DNA from 3 places in the Kitasatospora sp. NPDC048407 genome. Region 3 is predicted to be linked to each of the others. Evidence: riboswitches for the same ligand, from Rfam matches in the RefSeq annotation. Region 3 holds a riboswitch; each other region holds the start of a gene.
The links. A riboswitch is a leader RNA that binds a small molecule or an ion and turns the genes downstream of it on or off. The one in region 3 is predicted to bind thiamine pyrophosphate.

Region 1: it holds a riboswitch for thiamine pyrophosphate, as region 3 does, so the genes downstream of both, thiO (glycine oxidase ThiO) here and thiC (phosphomethylpyrimidine synthase ThiC) in region 3, are expected to answer to the same signal.
Region 2: it holds a riboswitch for thiamine pyrophosphate, as region 3 does, so the genes downstream of both, ACGFWJ_RS14365 (purine-cytosine permease family protein) here and thiC (phosphomethylpyrimidine synthase ThiC) in region 3, are expected to answer to the same signal.

What each region holds. Positions count from the first base shown of each region.
Region 1 is NZ_JBICXW010000026.1:39,765-45,570, reverse strand. It holds gene pknB (Stk1 family PASTA domain-containing Ser/Thr kinase) at 1-570, opposite strand, end outside; gene ACGFWJ_RS31945 (hypothetical protein) at 635-940, opposite strand; gene ACGFWJ_RS31940 (thiazole synthase) at 1,047-1,838, opposite strand; gene thiS (sulfur carrier protein ThiS) at 1,840-2,049, opposite strand; gene thiO (glycine oxidase ThiO) at 2,046-3,191, opposite strand; TPP riboswitch at 3,186-3,298, opposite strand; gene ACGFWJ_RS31925 (NAD(P)/FAD-dependent oxidoreductase) at 3,347-4,552, shown strand; gene ACGFWJ_RS31920 (Rv2175c family DNA-binding protein) at 4,574-4,939, shown strand; gene thiE (thiamine phosphate synthase) at 4,936-5,571, shown strand.
Region 2 is NZ_JBICXW010000006.1:147,354-153,159, reverse strand. It holds gene ACGFWJ_RS14380 (NUDIX hydrolase) at 1-533, shown strand, start outside; tRNA gene ACGFWJ_RS14375 (tRNA-Ser) at 604-689, opposite strand; gene ACGFWJ_RS14370 (trypsin-like peptidase domain-containing protein) at 748-2,505, opposite strand; TPP riboswitch at 2,747-2,898, shown strand; gene ACGFWJ_RS14365 (purine-cytosine permease family protein) at 2,889-4,247, shown strand; gene ACGFWJ_RS14360 (glycerophosphodiester phosphodiesterase) at 4,327-5,139, shown strand; gene ACGFWJ_RS14355 (ATP-binding protein) at 5,387-5,806, shown strand, end outside.
Region 3 is NZ_JBICXW010000014.1:77,586-83,391, forward strand. It holds gene ACGFWJ_RS24320 (3-oxoacyl-ACP synthase III family protein) at 1-79, opposite strand, end outside; gene ACGFWJ_RS24325 (flotillin family protein) at 221-1,717, opposite strand; gene ACGFWJ_RS24330 (hypothetical protein) at 1,902-2,102, opposite strand; TPP riboswitch at 2,251-2,384, shown strand; gene thiC (phosphomethylpyrimidine synthase ThiC) at 2,380-4,176, shown strand; gene ACGFWJ_RS24340 (NUDIX hydrolase) at 4,498-5,031, shown strand; gene ACGFWJ_RS24345 (hypothetical protein) at 5,034-5,806, opposite strand, start outside.

The DNA.
Region 1 (5,806 bases), on a different contig from region 3:
CTCCGGGGCCAGGTACGAGACGGTGCCGAGCAGTTGGCCCGCCTCGGTGGCGGCGGTGGTGTTCGAGTCGGCGGCGCCCATGATCCGGACCAGGCCGAAGTCCGCGACCTTCACCATGCCGTTGTCGGTGATCAGCACGTTCTCCGGCTTCACGTCCCGGTGCACCAGGCCCGCCCGGTGCGCCGCGCCGAGCGCCGCCAGCACCGGCTCCAGGACGTCCAGCGCGGCCCGCACCGAGAGCGCGCCGCGATCGCGCAGCAGGTCGCGCAGGGTATGGCCGGGGACGTACTCCATCGCCATGAACACCGCGCGCGGATCCGCGCCCTGGTCCAGCACGTTGACCACATTGGGGTGCGCGAGCCGCGCCACCGCCTTCGCCTCACGGATGAACCGCGCCGTGAAGTCGGCGTCGCCCGCCAGCGAAGGATGCATCACCTTCAGCGCGACGGCCCGGTCGAGCCGGGTGTCGGTGCCGCGGTAGACGGTCGACATGCCGCCGACGGCGATCCGCTGCTCGACCCGGTAGCGCCCGTCGAGCAGCACGCCGAGCAGAGGGTCACCTATGGTCATGTCCACCCGAGGAGTCTAGGGGCCGAAGCACGTGCGGTCCGGCAGGGGCCCGGTGTCGAGCCCGTCACCAGGGGATGCGCGGCGGGAAGAGCATCAGCAACGTGATCAGCAGCGCCAGTTGCAGCGCGTGCCCGATCAGTGCCCCCACGCCCGCCCGCAGCCAGCGCCGCGCCGTCGTCGGGTGCCGACGTGCGGTGGCCGCGCCGATCGCGGCGCCGAGCAGCATCGGGCCCAGCAGCAGCACGGTGCCCAGCAGCGACAGACGCGTGCCCCAGATCCTGGTCAACAGGAAACCGTCGATCAGCACGATCGGCGCCCAGGCCATCGCCGCGCCGAGCAGGTCGGTGGCGCGGTCGCCCGAGCGTTCCACAGAATCCCCCTTCCGCATGGAGGTGCCATGGTGGCAGCTGGCCCGGGTGCGGGAGCGGTCGTGGGGCGGACCGTTCCCGAACCGGGACACAGCGGGGAACCCGCCGTCAGAACGCGGGGCGCTCCCGGGTGTCGGCCAGGCCGGTGGTGGGGGAGGAGGCCTCGGCGTAGTAGCGGCGCGGGATCCGGCCGGCCCGGTGGGCGAGGCGGCCGGCCTCGACGGCGCGGCGCATCGCGTCGGCCATCAGGACGGGCTCCTGGGCGCGGGTCACGGCGGAGGCCAGCATGACGGCGGAGCAGCCGAGTTCCATCGCCAGGGCGACGTCGCTGGCGGTGCCGGCGCCCGCGTCGAGGACCACCGGGACGTTCGCGGACTCCACGATCAGCTGGAAGTTGTGCGGGTTGCGGATGCCCAGGCCGGAGCCGATCGGCGAGCCCAGCGGCATGATCGCCGCGCAGCCGACGTCCTCCAGCTTGCGGGCCAGCACCGGGTCGTCGTTGGTGTACGGCAGCACGGTGAAGCCGTCGTCGACCAAGGTCTCGGCGGCGTCCAGGAGTTCGATCGGGTCGGGCAGCAGGGTGCGCTCGTCGGCGATCACCTCGAGCTTCACCCAGTCGGTGCCGAGCGCCTCGCGGGCCAGGCGGGCGGTGAGCACGGCCTCGCCCGCGGTGTAGCAGCCGGCCGTGTTCGGGAGGATCCGGATGCCGTTGCGGGCCAGCACCTCCAGCACCGAGCCCTGGGTGGCGGTGTTGACCCGGCGCATCGCCACCGTGGTCAGTTCGGTGCCGGAGACCCGCAGCGCCTGCTCCAGCACATCCAGGCTGGGGGCGCCGCCGGTGCCCATGATCAGGCGGGAGGTGAAGGTGGTGTCGCCGATGGTCAGCAGGTCGTCGGCCATCTCAGCCTCCCTGCACGGCGGTGAGGATCTCCACCCGGTCGCCGTCGCCGAGCGCCGTGGCGGGCCACGAACTGCGCGGCACCACGGCCTCGTTGACGGCGGCGGCGACGCCGGTGTTGGCGGCGGACACCTCGGCGACCAGCACGTCCAGCGTGGTGGCGGCGGGCAGCGTGCGGGGTTCGCCGTTGACGGTCAGGGCGACGGTGTTCATGCGGGCACCTCGGTGCGGAAGCGGTCGGGGGTGAAGTCCGCGGCCAGCGGGTGGAGTTCGCCGGTGGCCAGGTAGTCGGCGAGCAGGTCGGCGGTGACGGGGGTGAGCAGCACGCCGTTGCGGTAGTGCCCGGTGGCGGCGGCCAGGCCGGGCAGCGCGGTCGGGCCGAGCAGCGGCGCGTTGTCGGGGGAGCCGGGCCGCAGCCCCGCGCCCGTCTCCACCAGCGGCAACTCGGTGATGCCGGGGACGAGTTCGTGCGCATCCCGGAGCAGCTCGTACACGCCGCCCGCGGTGACGGTGGTGTCGTGGCCCATCTCCTCGGTGGTCGCGCCGATCACCAACTCGCCGTCGGCGCGCGGCACCAGGTACAGGTGCTGCCCGCGCACCACGGCGCGCACATTGCGGGACAGGAACGGCGCGTACAGCTTCGGGACGCGCAGCCGCAGCACCTGCCCCTTGACCGGGCGGATGGCCGGCAGCACCCCGTCCGGCAGGCCCGGCAGCAGGTGGCTGCGCGAGCCGGCCGCCAGCACCGTCCGGCCGGCCGTCAGCTGCTCGCCGCTCAACAGGCGGACGCCGAGCGCCCGTTCGCCGTCCGTCACCAGTTCGGCGGCCTGGGTGCGGTGGAAGGCGACGCCGAGCAGCTTGCAGGCCGCGACCAGCGCGGCGGCGAGGCGGCGGCCGTCCACCTGGTGGTCCTCGGCGACGTGCAGGCCGCCGCGTATGCCCGGCGCCAGCATCGGCTCCAGCCGGCGGCACTCCCGGCCGGTCAGCCACGTGGACTCCAGGCCCAGCCGGCCGTGGAAAGCGTGCAGTTCGCGCAGTTCCTCGCGGTCGTCGGAGTCCAGCGCGACGGCCAGCGTGCCGGTGCGGCGGTAGCCGGTGTCCAGGCCGGTCAGCTCGGTCAGCTCGGCGGCGAACGCCCCGTAGCGCTCGTTGGACGCCATGCCCAGGCGCAGCAACGGCTCCTCGCCGTACTGGAGTTCGGTGACCGGCGCGAGCATGCCCGCGGCGACCTGGGCCGCGCCGCCGCCCGGCGACGGGTCCACCACCGCGACGCTCAGCCCGCGCTGCGCGGTACGCCAGGCGACGCCGAGGCCGATGATGCCCCCGCCGATCACCAGCACGTCGAAATGTGCCACAGCGCTTCTTCTCCCTTCGCCGGCATGACCCGGATCAGGTTCGGACGGTCGCGGGCCGCCACAGCCCGCCTCTCAGCCCGGTGCGCCGGGCTCCCGTGATAGTTCAGTCCCTCCACTTTAACGCCGGTGCCCCTGCCGACATCAGGCCGGTTAGGGTGGACGCCGTGGCTGAACTGAGGGCAACGGACCGGGTCGTCGTGGTCGGGGCGGGCATGGCGGGCGCACAGGCCGCCCTGAACCTGCGACAGGGTGGCTGGCAGGGCGCGATCACCCTGGTCGGCGAGGAACTCCACCTCCCGTACGACCGGCCGCCGCTGTCCAAGGACGTGCTGCTCGGCAAGACCGACGCCACCGCCTTCGAGATCGACTGGACCGACCTCGGCGTCGAACTGCGCACCGGCCACCGCGCCACCGGCCTGAACGCCGGCGTGCTGCACACCGACCGCGGCGAACTCCCGTACGGCGCCCTGGTGATCGCCACCGGCGCCGACCCGCGCACGCTGCCCGGTCTGCCCGACGCGCGCACCTTGCGCACCGTCGACGACGCGCACGCGCTGCGCGCCGCGCTCACCCCCGACAAGCGGATCGTGCTGGTCGGCGCGGGCTGGATCGGCGCCGAGACCGCCACCGTCGCCCGCGCCCTGGGCTGCCACGTCACCGTCGTCGAGGCCGCCGCCACCCCGCTGGCCGGGGCGCTGCCCGCCGAACTCGGCACCCTGATGACCGACTGGTACGCCGCAGCCGGCGTCGAACTGCGCTGCGGCGTCGGCGTCGCCGGGGCCGCCGACGGCGGGGTGCTGCTCGCCGACGGCACCCACCTGCCCGCCGACGAGGTGGTGGTCGGCATCGGCGCCCGCCCCGCCACCGGCTGGCTCGCCGACAGCCCGCTCGCCCTCGACCCCGACGGCACCGTCCCGGTGGACGACCGGCTGCGCACCGCGCTGCCCGGCGTCTGGGCGGTCGGCGACTGCGTCTCCTACCCGTCCGCCCGGTTCGGCACCCGGCTCGCCGTCCAGCACTGGGACCACGCCCTGCACTCCGGTGGCGCCGTCGCCGCCTCGGTGCTCGGCACCCTGGACACGCCCTACGACCCCGTCCCGTACTTCTGGTCCGAGCAGTTCGACCGCATGGTGCAGTACGCGGGCCGGCACGCCGGCGCCGACCACCTGCTGTGGCGCGGCTCCCCCTCCGAGCGCGACTGGACGGTGCTCTGGCTGCGCGACGGCAAGCTGGTCGCGCTGCTCGCCGTGGACCGGCCGCGCGACCTCGCGCAGGGCCGCCGCCTGATCGAACGCGGCACGGTGCTCGATCCGGCGCTCGCCGCCGACCCGGCCGTCCAGCTGAAGGCCGCCGCCGGGTAGCGGGTGGGTAGGCTGGGTGCCGTGAGCAAGATTGATCCCAAGATTGACGCCCTGGTCCCCGCGTGGCTGTACCTGCCCGACATCTCGGAGCGGTGGGGCGTGGTGATCACCGAGGTCCGCGACATGGTGAAGAACCGCACCCTGCTGGCCGTCCGCCGCGGCGCGAACAACTCCCTCCAGGTGCCTGCCGACTTCATCGAGGACGACGGCCCGGTCAAGCACCTGGTCGGCACCCTCACGGTGCTCCGCGACTGCGGCTTCTCCGACGAGGAGATCCTCGAGTGGATGTTCACCGAGGACCCGTCCCTCCCCGGCAGCCCGATCCAGGCCCTGCGCGAGAACCGCGGCACCGAGGTCAAGCGCCGCGCCCAGGCCATGGCACTGTGACGCCCCGGCAGCAGCTCGCCGACGCCAGGCTCTACCTCTGCACCGACGCCCGGCGCGAGCAGGGCGACCTGGCCGACTTCCTGGACGCCGTGCTGGCCGGCGGCGTCGACATCGTCCAGCTCCGGGACAAGAACCTGGAGGCCCGCCAGGAACTCGAGTACCTCGAGGTCTTCGCGGACGCGGCCAAGCGCCACGGCAAACTGCTGGCCGTCAACGACCGTGCCGACGTCGCCTTCGACGCCCGCCCCGACGTGCTGCACCTCGGGCAGGACGACCTGCCGGTGGCCGTGGCCCGCGCCATCCTCGGCGAGGACGTGCTGATCGGGCGCTCCTGCCACTCCGAGGCCGAGGTGGACGCGGCGATCACCGAGCCCGGCGTCGACTACTTCTGCACCGGCCCGGTCTGGCCCACCCCCACCAAGCCCGGCCGCCACGCCCCCGGCCTCGACCTGGTCCGCCACGCGGCTGCCGCGAGGCCTGTCCGGCCGTGGTTCGCGATCGGCGGTATCGACCAGGACAACCTCGACCAGGTCCTGGCCGCCGGCGCCACCCGCATCGTGGTCGTCCGCGCCCTCACCGCCGCGGAGGACCCGGGCGCGGCGGCGGCACAACTGGCTGCCAGGCTGCGGTAGGTGGGCAGGGAGGGGGGCGCGAAACCGGGGGCGCGGGGAACTGCGCGACAAGCGCAAGGCCTGTCCGCAAGGTCGCGATCAAGTGCAGGTCATTGCCCTGCGTCGCGATCTTGCGGTTGGGTGCCTTCCGCTTCGCGCAGTTCTCCCCCAGCCCTAGCGGGCCGGGAGGTACCCCCACGCGCCCCCGGTTGTGCTCTCCCTGGTTTCGCACCCGTTCGCGCCTCCCTGGAACCGC
Region 2 (5,806 bases), on a different contig from region 3:
TCCGCCGCACCCGCGAAGTCCTCGCGTACCGCAACAGCTTCGTCGACGTCTACGACGACGAGGTCGCCTTCCCGAGCGGGACCGCCGGGCACTACCTGAGGATCCGTCACCGCGACGAGGGCCTCGGCGTGGTGATCATCCCCGTCCACGACGACCTGATCGGACTGGTCCGCACCTACCGCTACCCGCTCGGCCGCCCCCAGTGGGGCCTGCCCCGCGGCTTCTCGCAGAGCGCCGACCCGCTGGTCACCGCGCGGGCCGAACTGCACGAGGAACTCGGCGTCCCCGACGCCGAGTTCGAGCTCCTCGGCACCATGACCCCCGACTCCGGCCTGCTCGCCAGCACCGTCGCGATCGTCCACGCCACCGTCCGCGACACCCCCTCCGGCACCCCGCTGCTGCCCGACGAAGTCACCGAAACCCGCTGGCTCCCCCTCCCCGACCTCCGCCACTGGATCACCACCGGCCACCTCGACGACGGCATGACCCTCGCCGCCCTCACCCTCGCCCAGGCCCACGGCCGCCTCCCCTGACGGCCCCTCACCCCGCGGACGCCGAACGGCCCCCGACCGGAAACTGCAGGTCGGGGGCCGTTCTCAGGCGCGGAGGGTGTGGGATTTGAACCCACGGTGACCAGAGGCCACGACAGTTTTCAAGACTGTTCCCTTAGGCCGCTCGGGCAACCCTCCTCGGCGGAGGCCAGCCTAACGGGTCGGGGCGGGTTCGGTGCACTCCGTGGTGGAGGGGTCAGTTGTCGCCCTTGCGTTCGCCGAGGGTGACGGTGGTCTTGGCGGCCTTGCCGTCGCGGGTGTACTCGACCTCGACCTTCTCGCCGGGCTTGTGCGTCCAGATCTCGCTGACCAGGGTCGGGCCGCTGTCGATGGAGATGCCGCCGAGCTTGGTGATGACGTCGCCGGCCTTCAGGCCGGCCTGGTCGGCGGGGCCGCCGGGGGTGACGGCGGGGGTGTCGCGGACGGGGGCGGTGGCGATCTGGGCGCCGTCGCCGCGGTAGTCGTCGTTGCGCAGGACGCCGAGGATCGCGTAGACGGGGGTGCCGTCCTTGATCAGGGTCTGGGCGACCCACTTGGCCTGGTTGATCGGGATGGCGAAGCCGAGGCCGATGGAGCCGGCCCGGCCGGAGCCGCTGGTGTTCGACTGGATCGCCGAGTTGATGCCGATGACCGAGCCGGAGCTGTCGAGCAGCGGGCCGCCGGAGTTGCCGGGGTTGATCGACGCGTCGGTCTGCAGGGCGTTCATGTACGAGGAGTTGGCGCCGGTCTCGTCGCCGGAGGCGACCGGGCGGTCCTTGGCGGAGATGATGCCGGTGGTGACGGTGCCTTCAAGGCCGTAGGGCGCGCCGATGGCGATGGTGGAGTCACCGATGGCGACCTTGTCGGAGTCGCCGAGCGGCAGCGGGACGAGCTTGTCCTTGGGCGGGTTGTCGAGGCGGATCACCGCGACGTCGTAGCCCTCGGCGCGGCCGACCACGGACGCGGTGTACGAGGACCCGTCGGAGAACTTGACGGAGAGCTTGCCGCCCTTGGCGGCGGGCGCGACCACGTGATTGTTGGTCAGGATGTGGCCCTCGGTGTCGAAGACGAACCCGGTGCCGGTGCCGGACTCGCTGGAGTTCGAGGCCTTGATGGTGACGGTGGACGGCAGCGCCTTGGCGGCGATCCCGGCGACGGACTCGGGGGCCCGGTCCAGGGTCTGGTGGGCGTTGCCGACGCTGACGGTGGTGCTGGTGTGCTTGGTGCCGCTGTCGCCGTTCCCGCCGGAGACGCTCGCGCCGATCGCGCCACCGGCCAGGCCGGCCACCAGGGCGACCGCCGCGACCAGCGCGACCAGGCCGCCGCGCTTGCTCTTGCCGGAGCCGCCGCCCGGAGCGGGCTGCGGGCCGCCCCACGGCGCACCCGGCTCGCCCGGCCCGCCGACGCCGCCCGGACCGCCGGCCGGGTGGCCCCAGCCGCCCACCGGGTGACCGGCGCCGAACGGGTGCTGCCCTTCCCCGGGGGCGCCGGGGACGCCAGGGACGCCCGGGGTGCCCTGCGGGTCGTGGGCGACCGCGGTCGGCGCGAACGGGTTGGCCGCCACGGGCTGGGCATCGGGGGCCGACGCGTAGGGGTTGGCCGGTGCCTCCTGGGCGTGCGGCGGCACGGCCGGGGCGACGGTGGTCGGCGTGTAGGGGCTGGCCGGCTCGCTGACGCTGCCGTACGGGTTCTGGAACGGCGGCGGCGCGTCCACCGGAGCCGGAGCCGGAGCCGGGGCCGGGGCCACCGGCGGGGCCGCCGGCGCGGCGGGGACCTTCCCGAGCTGCATGGTCTGGTCGGGCACCGGCGCGGCGGGCGCGGGCGCCGTCGGGGCCGCCGGCAGCACCGGCGGCGGGGCGTCGAGGTAGGAGGGAGCGGGCGCGGGCGTTCCGGCGGTGGCGGCGGCCGCCTCGGTGCCGGTGGCCTCGGGGGCCTTCTCCGGCGGGGTGGTACCACTCGCGTGCTCGGTGCTCACGGACGACCTCCATCGCTGACAGAACCTTGGGCTGCGGTCCGTCGCTCGGTCGGCGCGGCCACAGCCTCGGGGCACAGTTTTTCCTATGCCGGATTCGGACACCGTAAGCGGGCCCCTGAAGAAATCATGAGAAGCCTTAGGCCTCGCTGACATGGACATCAGTGGTCCCGCGATGCGGACGCCGTTCCCCCCGGCCTTGGCGTTCTCCCACCCGGAGGCTAGCCTGTCGCTCCTGTAAACCGAAGAACGTCGCGGGAGCTTGGACCAGCCAGGCTGAGAGTGCGCCGGATCGACCGTAGGGCATGGCGGTGTCGCCACCCCGGTCGAGGGGGCGCTGACCGCCGGAACCTGTCCGGGTAATGCCGGCGTAGGGAGTATCGGCCATGACGGCTGTTCCGTCTGCCCCAATTTCCGATCTTGAGACGGCCGCGCGGGCCGAGGCCCCGCTGACCCTCGACACGGCGCCGCCGCGGACGCTGGATTTCCGGGCGCTGTTCGCGCTGTGGGCGAACCTCGGGGTGAGCCTGATCGGGTTCACCAGCGCCGCGACGGTGCTGGGCAAGCAGGGCCACGAGCTGGGCTTCACCGCGGCCGTGACGGCGATCGTGGCGGGTACCGCGATCGGCACCGCGATGCTCGCGGTGGCGGCGCTGGTGGGCGCCCGCACGGGCGCGCCGGCCATGGCGGTGCTGCGCGGTCTGTTCGGCACCCGGCTGTCGTACGTGCCGACGGTGCTGAACATCCTGCAGTGCGTCGGCTGGGGCGTGTACGAGCTGACGGTGATCGCCTGGGGTGCCCAGACGGTGGCCGGCACCGAGGGCTGGCGCTGGCTGTTCGTGCTGCTGGCGGGCGTGCTGACGACGGTGCTGACGATCTGGCCGCTGGGCGCGATCGCGGTGCTGCGCAAGTACGTGGCCGTCGCGGTCGGTGTGGCGATGGTGTACTTCACGGTGCAGTTCGCCCGGCTGGGCTTCCCGGACCCGGGTGCGGGCAACTGGGACGGCTTCCTGTCGGCCACGGACGCGGTGATCGCGGTGTCGATCTCGTTCGTCCCGCTGGCCGCCGACTACACCCGGCACGCACGTACCTCGGCGAGCGCGTTCTGGGGGACGTTCTCCGGCTACACGGTGGCCCAGGTGTGGTGCTACGTGCTGGGCGTGGTGGCGCTGTTGCAGTCCGGCGGCGACCCGGAGAAGATCCTCGGCTCGTTCACCGGCGTGGCCGCGGGCTGGGCGTTCCTGCTGGTGCTGGTGCTGCGCGAGTCGGACCAGTCGTTCGCGAACGTGTACTCGACGGCGATGTCGATCCACAACCTGTGGCCGAAGGTGGACCGGCGGGTGCTGACCGGCGGCATCGGCGTGCTGGTGACGGTACTGGCGCTGCGCATCAAGGAGTTCACCGACTCGTACTACGCGTTCCTCGGCCTGATCGGGTCGGTGTTCGTGCCGCTGTTCGCGGTGCTGGCGGTGGACTACTTCCTCGGGGCCGGCCGGCGCGGCTGGAACCTGACCCAGGACGCCCCGGCGCGCTGGGTGATGCTGGCGCCGTGGGCGCTGGGCTTCGCGGTGTACCAGTTCCTGGCGCCGACCGCGGTGGCCGGCTGGTGGACGGACCTGTGGACGCAGGCGCAGGAGGCCGTGCACTTCACCCCGCAGGCGTGGAGCTCGGCCTCGCTGTTCTCGTTCCTGGTGGCGGCGCTGGCGACCGGCGCGGTGGCGGCCGTGGAGCGCCGCAAGGGCTGACGCCGCATCAAGGGCTGTTCACCGCAGTGTTGCCGGATCGGAAGCCACCCGTCATCCGGTGCCGCGTAGGCTGGTTGACGTGAACACCCAGCACAGCGCCTCGGCCCCGCTCCCCGCTCCGATCGACCGCTCCGCGGTCAAGGTGATCGCCCACCGAGGGTCCTCCGCGGCCCTTCCGGAGCACACCGAGGAGGCCTACAAGCGGGCGCTGGAGGAGGGCGCGGACGGACTGGAGTGCGACGTCCGGGTCACCGCCGACGGGCAGTTGGTGTGCGTGCACGACCGCAACGTCCGCCGCACCTCGGACGGGCAGGGCGTGGTGTCGACGATGACGCTGGCGCAGCTGTCCGCGCTGGACTTCGGCTCGTGGAAGCACCCGGAGCAGCCGCAGCGCAGCTCCGTGCTGACCCTGGAGCGGCTGCTGGAGCTGGTCGCGGACACCGGGCGGCGGGTGGAGCTGGCCATCGAGACCAAGCACCCGGTGCGGTACGCGGGCCGGGTGGAGTCCGAACTGCTGCGGATGCTCGGCCGGTTCGGGCTGCTGCCGGCCACGCCGGAGGAGTCCACGGTGCGGGTGATGAGCTTCTCGGAGCTCGCCCTGCACCGGGTCCGCCGGAACGCCCCGGCGGTGCCCCGGGTGTACCTGTGGGAGCGCCCGGTGCCGCTGCTGGGCCGCACCAAGGCGCTGCCGGGCGGCGCGTCGATCGCCGGCCCGGGCATCTCGCTGGTGCGCCGCGACCCGGACCTGATCCGGGCGCTGCGCCGGGCCGGCCACCGCGTGCACGTGTGGACGGTGGACCGCCCCGAGGACGTCGAACTCTGCCTGGAACTGGGCGTGGAGGCGCTGATCACCAATCGACCGGCCGACGTACTGGCCCAGTTGGGCCGCTGACCGCGCAACCGGCGGGTGGCACCCGCGCCCCATAGGCGTGACAGAAATACCGAACGGGGTATTTCCTGTTGGCCATTCGGACAAGCCCCCCGGTGAGACCGAAGGTGAGACGCTCCTCACCTTTTGGCCGCCCGTCGTGCGGATCTCGTTAATGCCGCGATCGGATCGTCGAACTCCCGTTTCCGATGCATTAACGGCGGGCATCCATCCCTCGGCAGAAGCTGAAGGAGGTCCGGGGGTGGCGTTGATGGTGGCGCGAGCTTTGCCAGTTCAGGCCGGGTCGACCTCATCGGCCATGGCCGTTCCGCACGGTCCGGCCAGTGTTTCGACCGCGCGGCGGAGGCTGCGCGACGATCTCGGTGATCGCTCGATACCGGACGGGGTGATTGACGACGCGGTGTTGATCCTCTCCGAACTGCTCAGCAATTCCTGTCGTCACGCCAGACCGCTGCCGGCCGATGATCCCGACGAGGCGGACAGATCGTCCGAGTGGCATCCGCACGGCGATGACGACGCGGAGATCGGTACGGTGCTGTGGAGTTGGCGGATGCGCGGGGACGGTCTGCTGACCCTCGAGGTGACGGACGGTGGGGCGACCACCCGGCCGGTGCCGGCCAGCCCGTCGGTGTCGGCGCACGGCGGCCGGGGGCTGAGCATCGTCGGCAAG
Region 3 (5,806 bases):
GCAACTGCCGTGAGGTGACGGTCTGTTGGGGCAGGTACGAGCCGGTCGCGGTGATGCCGATACGAGGCAGGAGGTCCATGGCTCGATGCTGGCGCGGGCCCGGCGCGCGGGCGTGAGTACGGGTACTCACCCGGGGCTGAGATGTGTGGAGGGCGGGCATGGGGCCGCCCGGGGAGGTTGTTCCCTCGCCCGGGCGGAACTCAGCTGTCGCTGAGGTGAGTTACTTGCTGTCGGCCTCGATCGGGATGACCTGCGCCGGAGCGGCGGCGGCCGGGGCAGCGGCCTTGGCGGCCTCGCCGTTCTCAGCCGCCGGGGACATCGCCGTGAGCAGCTGGCGGGCCAGGCCGAGGCCGGTCCCGCCCATGGTGAGCGCCTTGGCGAACATCTCGGACATGCCCTCGGCGCCGTTCAGCAGCACCATGTGCTCGACGTTGCCGAACGCGTCCGCGCCGGCCCGGACGATGGCCGGCCAGTTCTCGGCGAGCTGCTGGGCGACCACCGCCTCCTGGTTCTCGGCCAGCGCCGCGGCGCGGGCCTTGATGCCCTCGGCCTCGGCCAGGCCCTGCGCCCGGGTGGCCTCCGCCTCGGCGAGACCCTTCGCCCGGGCCGCCTCCGCCTCGGCCAGACCCTTGGCGGCCTCGGCGGCGGCCTGCGCCTCACCGGTGGCCCGGGTGGCCTCGGCCGCGGCCAGACCGCGGGCCTTGGTGGCCTCGGCCTCGGCCGCGGCGGCGACCTTGACCCGGTTCGCCTCGGCGGCGGTCTTCAGCTCGGTCTCCCGGGACAGCGCCTCGGCGGCGGAGATCCGGGCATCACGGTCGGCCTCGGCCTTGGTGCGGGTCTCGTACGCGCGGGCGTCGGCCGGCTTGCGGACATCCGCCTGCAGCTGCTGCTCCTTGCGGTGCGCCTCCAGCTCGGCGACCTTGGTCTCCTGGACCACGACCTCCTGCCGGGCGGCGGCCTGCGCGAGCGGGCCGGCCTGCAGCGCACGGGCCGCGGCGGTGTCCATCTCGGCCTGGTAACCGGCCTGCTGGATACCGGAGTTGCGGGTTGCCTCGGCCTTGCGGGCGAACGCCTCCTGCTCGGCCTCGGTGGCCCGTCGGTCCGCCTCGGCGGCGGCGATCCGGGCGTCGCGCTGGACGGCCGCGGCGTGCGGCGCGGCCAGGTTGGTGATGTACCCGGTCGGGTCCAGGATCTCCTGGATCTGCAGCGAGTCGATGATCAGACCGAGCTTCTCCATCTCGATGCCCGAGGCGGAGCGGGTCTCACCGGTGAGCCGCTCGCGGTCGCGGATCATGTCCTCGACCGTCAGCCCACCGACGATGGACCGCAGGTGGCCGGCGAACACGTTGTGCACCCGCTGGCCCATCATCTTCTGCTGGTCCAGGAAACGCCGGGCGGCGTTGGCGATCGACACCGGGTCGTCGCCCACCTTGAAGATCACAACGCCCTTGACGTGCACGGGAATTCCCTGCGACGTCACGCACTCCACGTCCAGCGCGGCCTCGTTCAGGTCCAGCGAGAGCCGGCGCACCGCCTGGACGCCCGGCACCACGAAGGTGCCCCGCCCGGTCACCACGCGGAAGCCCAGACCCTCGCCGTGCTTGGAACCCGAGATCACCAGCGCCTCGTTGGGTTCCGCCACGCGCCACATCAGCTTGAAAAGAACGATCAGCAGAACGAGGCCTGCGACGGCGCCGCCTGCGATGCCGACCAACATCGGCAATCCCCCCTTAGGAGCACACCGGTCCCGTGCTGCGCTTGGGTCGTGCAGAACTGGCGCGGAAACCGGTGGCAGCCGCATTCTCCGCCGTTCCGGATCAGGGGGGAAGGGTCTGGACCGTGGGAACTCTCACTGTCTCAAAAGTGTTGCGGCAGGTTTGTGGAGGCCGTCTGACGTGCAATCAAAAGGGCTCCACGTACACCGTGCGTGGTGGCTGATATTCGACCACCACCACCATGGTGCCCGGCTGCAGCGGCTCGCCCGGTGTGGCGCGGTACGCCAGGAACGCCTCGGTGCCCAGCCGTTCGGGCACGTGCACCATCACCTCGCCGACCAGGCCCGCGCCGATCCGCCCTGTCACCCGCCCCGTCAGTCCGATCACCTGCACGATTCTCCCACCTCGTACGGGGCGTGAACAGCTCGGGCCCACGCGGGAGTTGCCCGCCGGGGGAGGCCCGGGCGCGGGAGTGCGCCCTGGACCGGCGCCGTGACGTGCCCTACGGTGAGGAACCGAACGCAGGCGGACGACGCCTGCGCGGAACGGGAGCTCGGAGCACCGGGCTGAGAGGGCGCTGACGGTACGCGGGCCCGCGTACCACCTGCTGCGCCGACCGCAGGAACCTGACCGGGTAATGCCGGCGTAGGGAGTTGAAGGTCCGATGACCGCATTTTCCGAGTACCCGTCTGCCCGCGAGTCGGCCGCCACCGGGTACCCCACCCCCGCCTGGCGCAAGGCCTACCGCCAAGGCAGCCGCCCCGACCTGCGGGTCCCCTACCGCGAGGTCCACCTCACCGACGGTCGCACCGTCCCGCTGTACGACACCTCCGGCCCGTACACCGACCCCGACCTGCCCACCGACGTCCGCCGCGGACTGCCCGCCCTGCGCGACGGATGGATCCGGCAGCGCGGCGACGTCGAGGAGTACCAGGGCCGCGAGGCCCGCCCCGAGGACGACGGCATCAAGCACACCGCGCCGCGCGGCGGCGACCTGCGCAACCTGGACGCCGTCTTCCCCGGCCGCCCACGCCGCCCGCTGCGCGCCAGGGACGGCGAAGCCGTCACTCAACTCGCGTACGCCAAGCGCGGGTTGATCACCCCCGAGATGGAGTTCGTGGCGCTCCGGGAAGGCCTCGAACCGGAGTTCGTCCGCGAGCAGGTGGCCCGCGGACGCGCCGTCATCCCGGTCAACGTGAACCACCCCGAGAGCGAACCGGCCATCATCGGCACCGACTTCCTGGTGAAGATCAACGCCAACATCGGGAACTCCGCCGTCACCTCCTCCATCGAGGAGGAGGTGGAGAAGATGACCTGGGCCACCCGCTGGGGCGCCGACACCGTCATGGACCTCTCCACCGGCCGCAACATCCACACCACCCGCGAGTGGATCCTGCGCAACTCCCCCGTCCCGATCGGCACCGTCCCGCTCTACCAGGCACTGGAGAAGGTCGACGGCCGGGCCGAGGAACTCAGCTGGGAGGTCTACCGGGACACCGTCCTCGAACAGTGCGAGCAGGGCGTCGACTACATGACCGTGCACGCCGGCGTCCTGCTCCGGTACGTGCCGCTCGCCGCCCGCCGCAAGACCGGCATCGTCTCGCGCGGCGGCTCCATCATGGCCGCCTGGTGCCTGGCCCACCACCAGGAGAACTTCCTCTACACGCACTTCGAGGAACTCTGCGACCTGCTGCGCGCCTACGACGTCACCTTCTCGCTCGGTGACGGCCTGCGGCCCGGCTCCATCGCCGACGCCAACGACGAGGCCCAGTTCGCCGAACTCACCACCCTCGGCGAGCTCGGCCGGATCGCCCGCGCCAAGGACGTCCAGGTGATGATCGAAGGCCCCGGACACGTCCCGATGCACAAGATCCGCGAGAACATGGACCTGCAGAAGGAGATCTGCGACGAGGCCCCGTTCTACACGCTCGGCCCGCTCACCACCGACGTCGCACCCGGCTACGACCACATCACCTCCGGCATCGGCGCCGCGATGATCGCCTGGTGGGGCACCGCGATGCTCTGCTACGTCACCCCCAAGGAACACCTCGGCCTGCCCAACCGCGACGACGTCAAGACCGGCGTCATCACCTACAAGATCGCCGCCCACGCCGCCGACCTCGCCAAGGGCCACCCCGGCGCCCAGGCCTGGGACGACGCCCTCTCCGACGCCCGCTTCGAATTCCGCTGGGAGGACCAGTTCAACCTGGCCCTCGACCCCGAGACCGCCCGCGAATTCCACGATGAGACCCTCCCCGCCGAGCCCGCCAAAACCGCGCACTTCTGCTCCATGTGCGGCCCGAAGTTCTGCTCGATGAAGATCAGCAAAACCATCAATGAGAAGTTCGGCGGCGGCGAGGCCTCGCGGGAGTACGACGAGGCCGCCGTCGAGGGCATGAAGGCCATGTCCGAGGAGTTCGCGGCCCAGGGCAACCGGGTCTACCTCCCCCTGGCCGACTGACGGCCGACACAGAACGGCGCCGCGCCGGGAGGCAGGAAGGGGTCTCCCGGCGCGGCGCTTTGCCTGTTGGCGGGACTTCTCAGGCGATGCCGTGCCCGTAGCGGGGGGTGGAGATCACCGGGACAGTCAGTCGGTGAAACATATCGACGTCCCGTCGGATACGGCATCCGATGCGATAGGCAGTGCTGGAGTCGGCGGGTGCACTGACCTTGCGACCGCTTCGAGGTCCATATTCGTCAGTGTGACGCAAACTTTTCGGAACCTACCTGCCCAACCAGCTCCGTCTGACATGCTGAGGGTCCATCGAGAGGGGCCGTCGCGATGCAGTGGAAGATCCACGGGGAACGTCCGATCTACGAGAACCCATGGGTGAACCTGTGGCTGGCTGATGTCGAGCAGCCCGACGGGCACCGGTGGGAACACCACGTGGTCAAGCTGCGGCACCTCGCGGTCGCCGCTTTGGTGAACGCTGAGAAGCAGGTGTTGATGATGTGGCGGCACCGCTTCATCACTGATTCGTGGGCCTGGGAGCTGCCCATGGGCCTGATCGAATCCGACGAGACACCCGCCGAGGCCGCCGCGCGTGAGGTGCTTGAGGAGACCGGCTGGAAGACCGGGGAGATCAAGCCGCTCATCTACGCCCAACCGGCGAACGGCATCACGGACTCCGAGCACTTCGTCTTCCGAGCCGACGCGGTCGAGTACGTGGGGCCGCCGACCGAGCGCAACGAGTCGGACCGCATCGAGTGGATTCCGCTGGCCGACCTGCGCGGCATGATCGACCGCCGCGAGATCGTCAGCAGCGGCACGCTGGTCGGCGTGCTCTACCTGCTGCTGGATGAGGCCGGCCTCTGACGTCACCGAGTCGCCAACGCGCCGATCCTGCGAACCAGCCCCGAGGTAATTGGCGCGCTCTGGTACGGGTGCAGTAGTTCGCTGAATTCCCGGAGGTGGGCGAGCACCCTGGGCGACTCCACAGCCGCCGCGAGATTGAGTGCCTCCGTTGCCGTCGCGCAAGCTAACTCGACTTCATGACGCTGGAGTTGAGTGCGGGCGAGCCAGAATGAGTGGAAGGCGCGCCCCCGGTGGTTGGTTGCTGCCTCCCCCTGTAGGGCCTCGGCGATGAGTGGTTCGGCGGCCTCGGCGTCGCCCAACTGCCCGAGGGCGATGCCGGTGTCAACGGTCAGTTTGGTGCGGTCGAAGTACTGGACCCACGCCGGATCGTCGTCCGTCGGGTCGATCCGCTCGAACTGGCGCAGTGCCTCGTTGATCGCACGGTGCGTTGCCTCCTGGTCGTGCTCGGTGGCGTGGCCGAACGCCTCGCGCATGGACAGCATCGCCATCAACCTGGGAGTGCCACCGGAGAGGCGGGCGCTGTCCTGGGCAGCCCGAGCGAGCGTGATGGCCTCCCTCGCCTGGTCCTGGTAGGTCGCCTGGAGGCTGAGGCAGGCCAGGACGTTGGCGACGAACGGGCGGTCGTCGATCTCGCGCGCCAGGCGGAGTGCCTCGACGAAGTACCCCCGAGCGGTGCTGTACTGCCGTGCGTCGAAGTAGGTCCAGCCGGTCAGTCGTGCGAGTTCGGCTGCGATGCCGTGGAGGCTTCGCCGGAAGTTGGGTTCGGCGGTGTCGT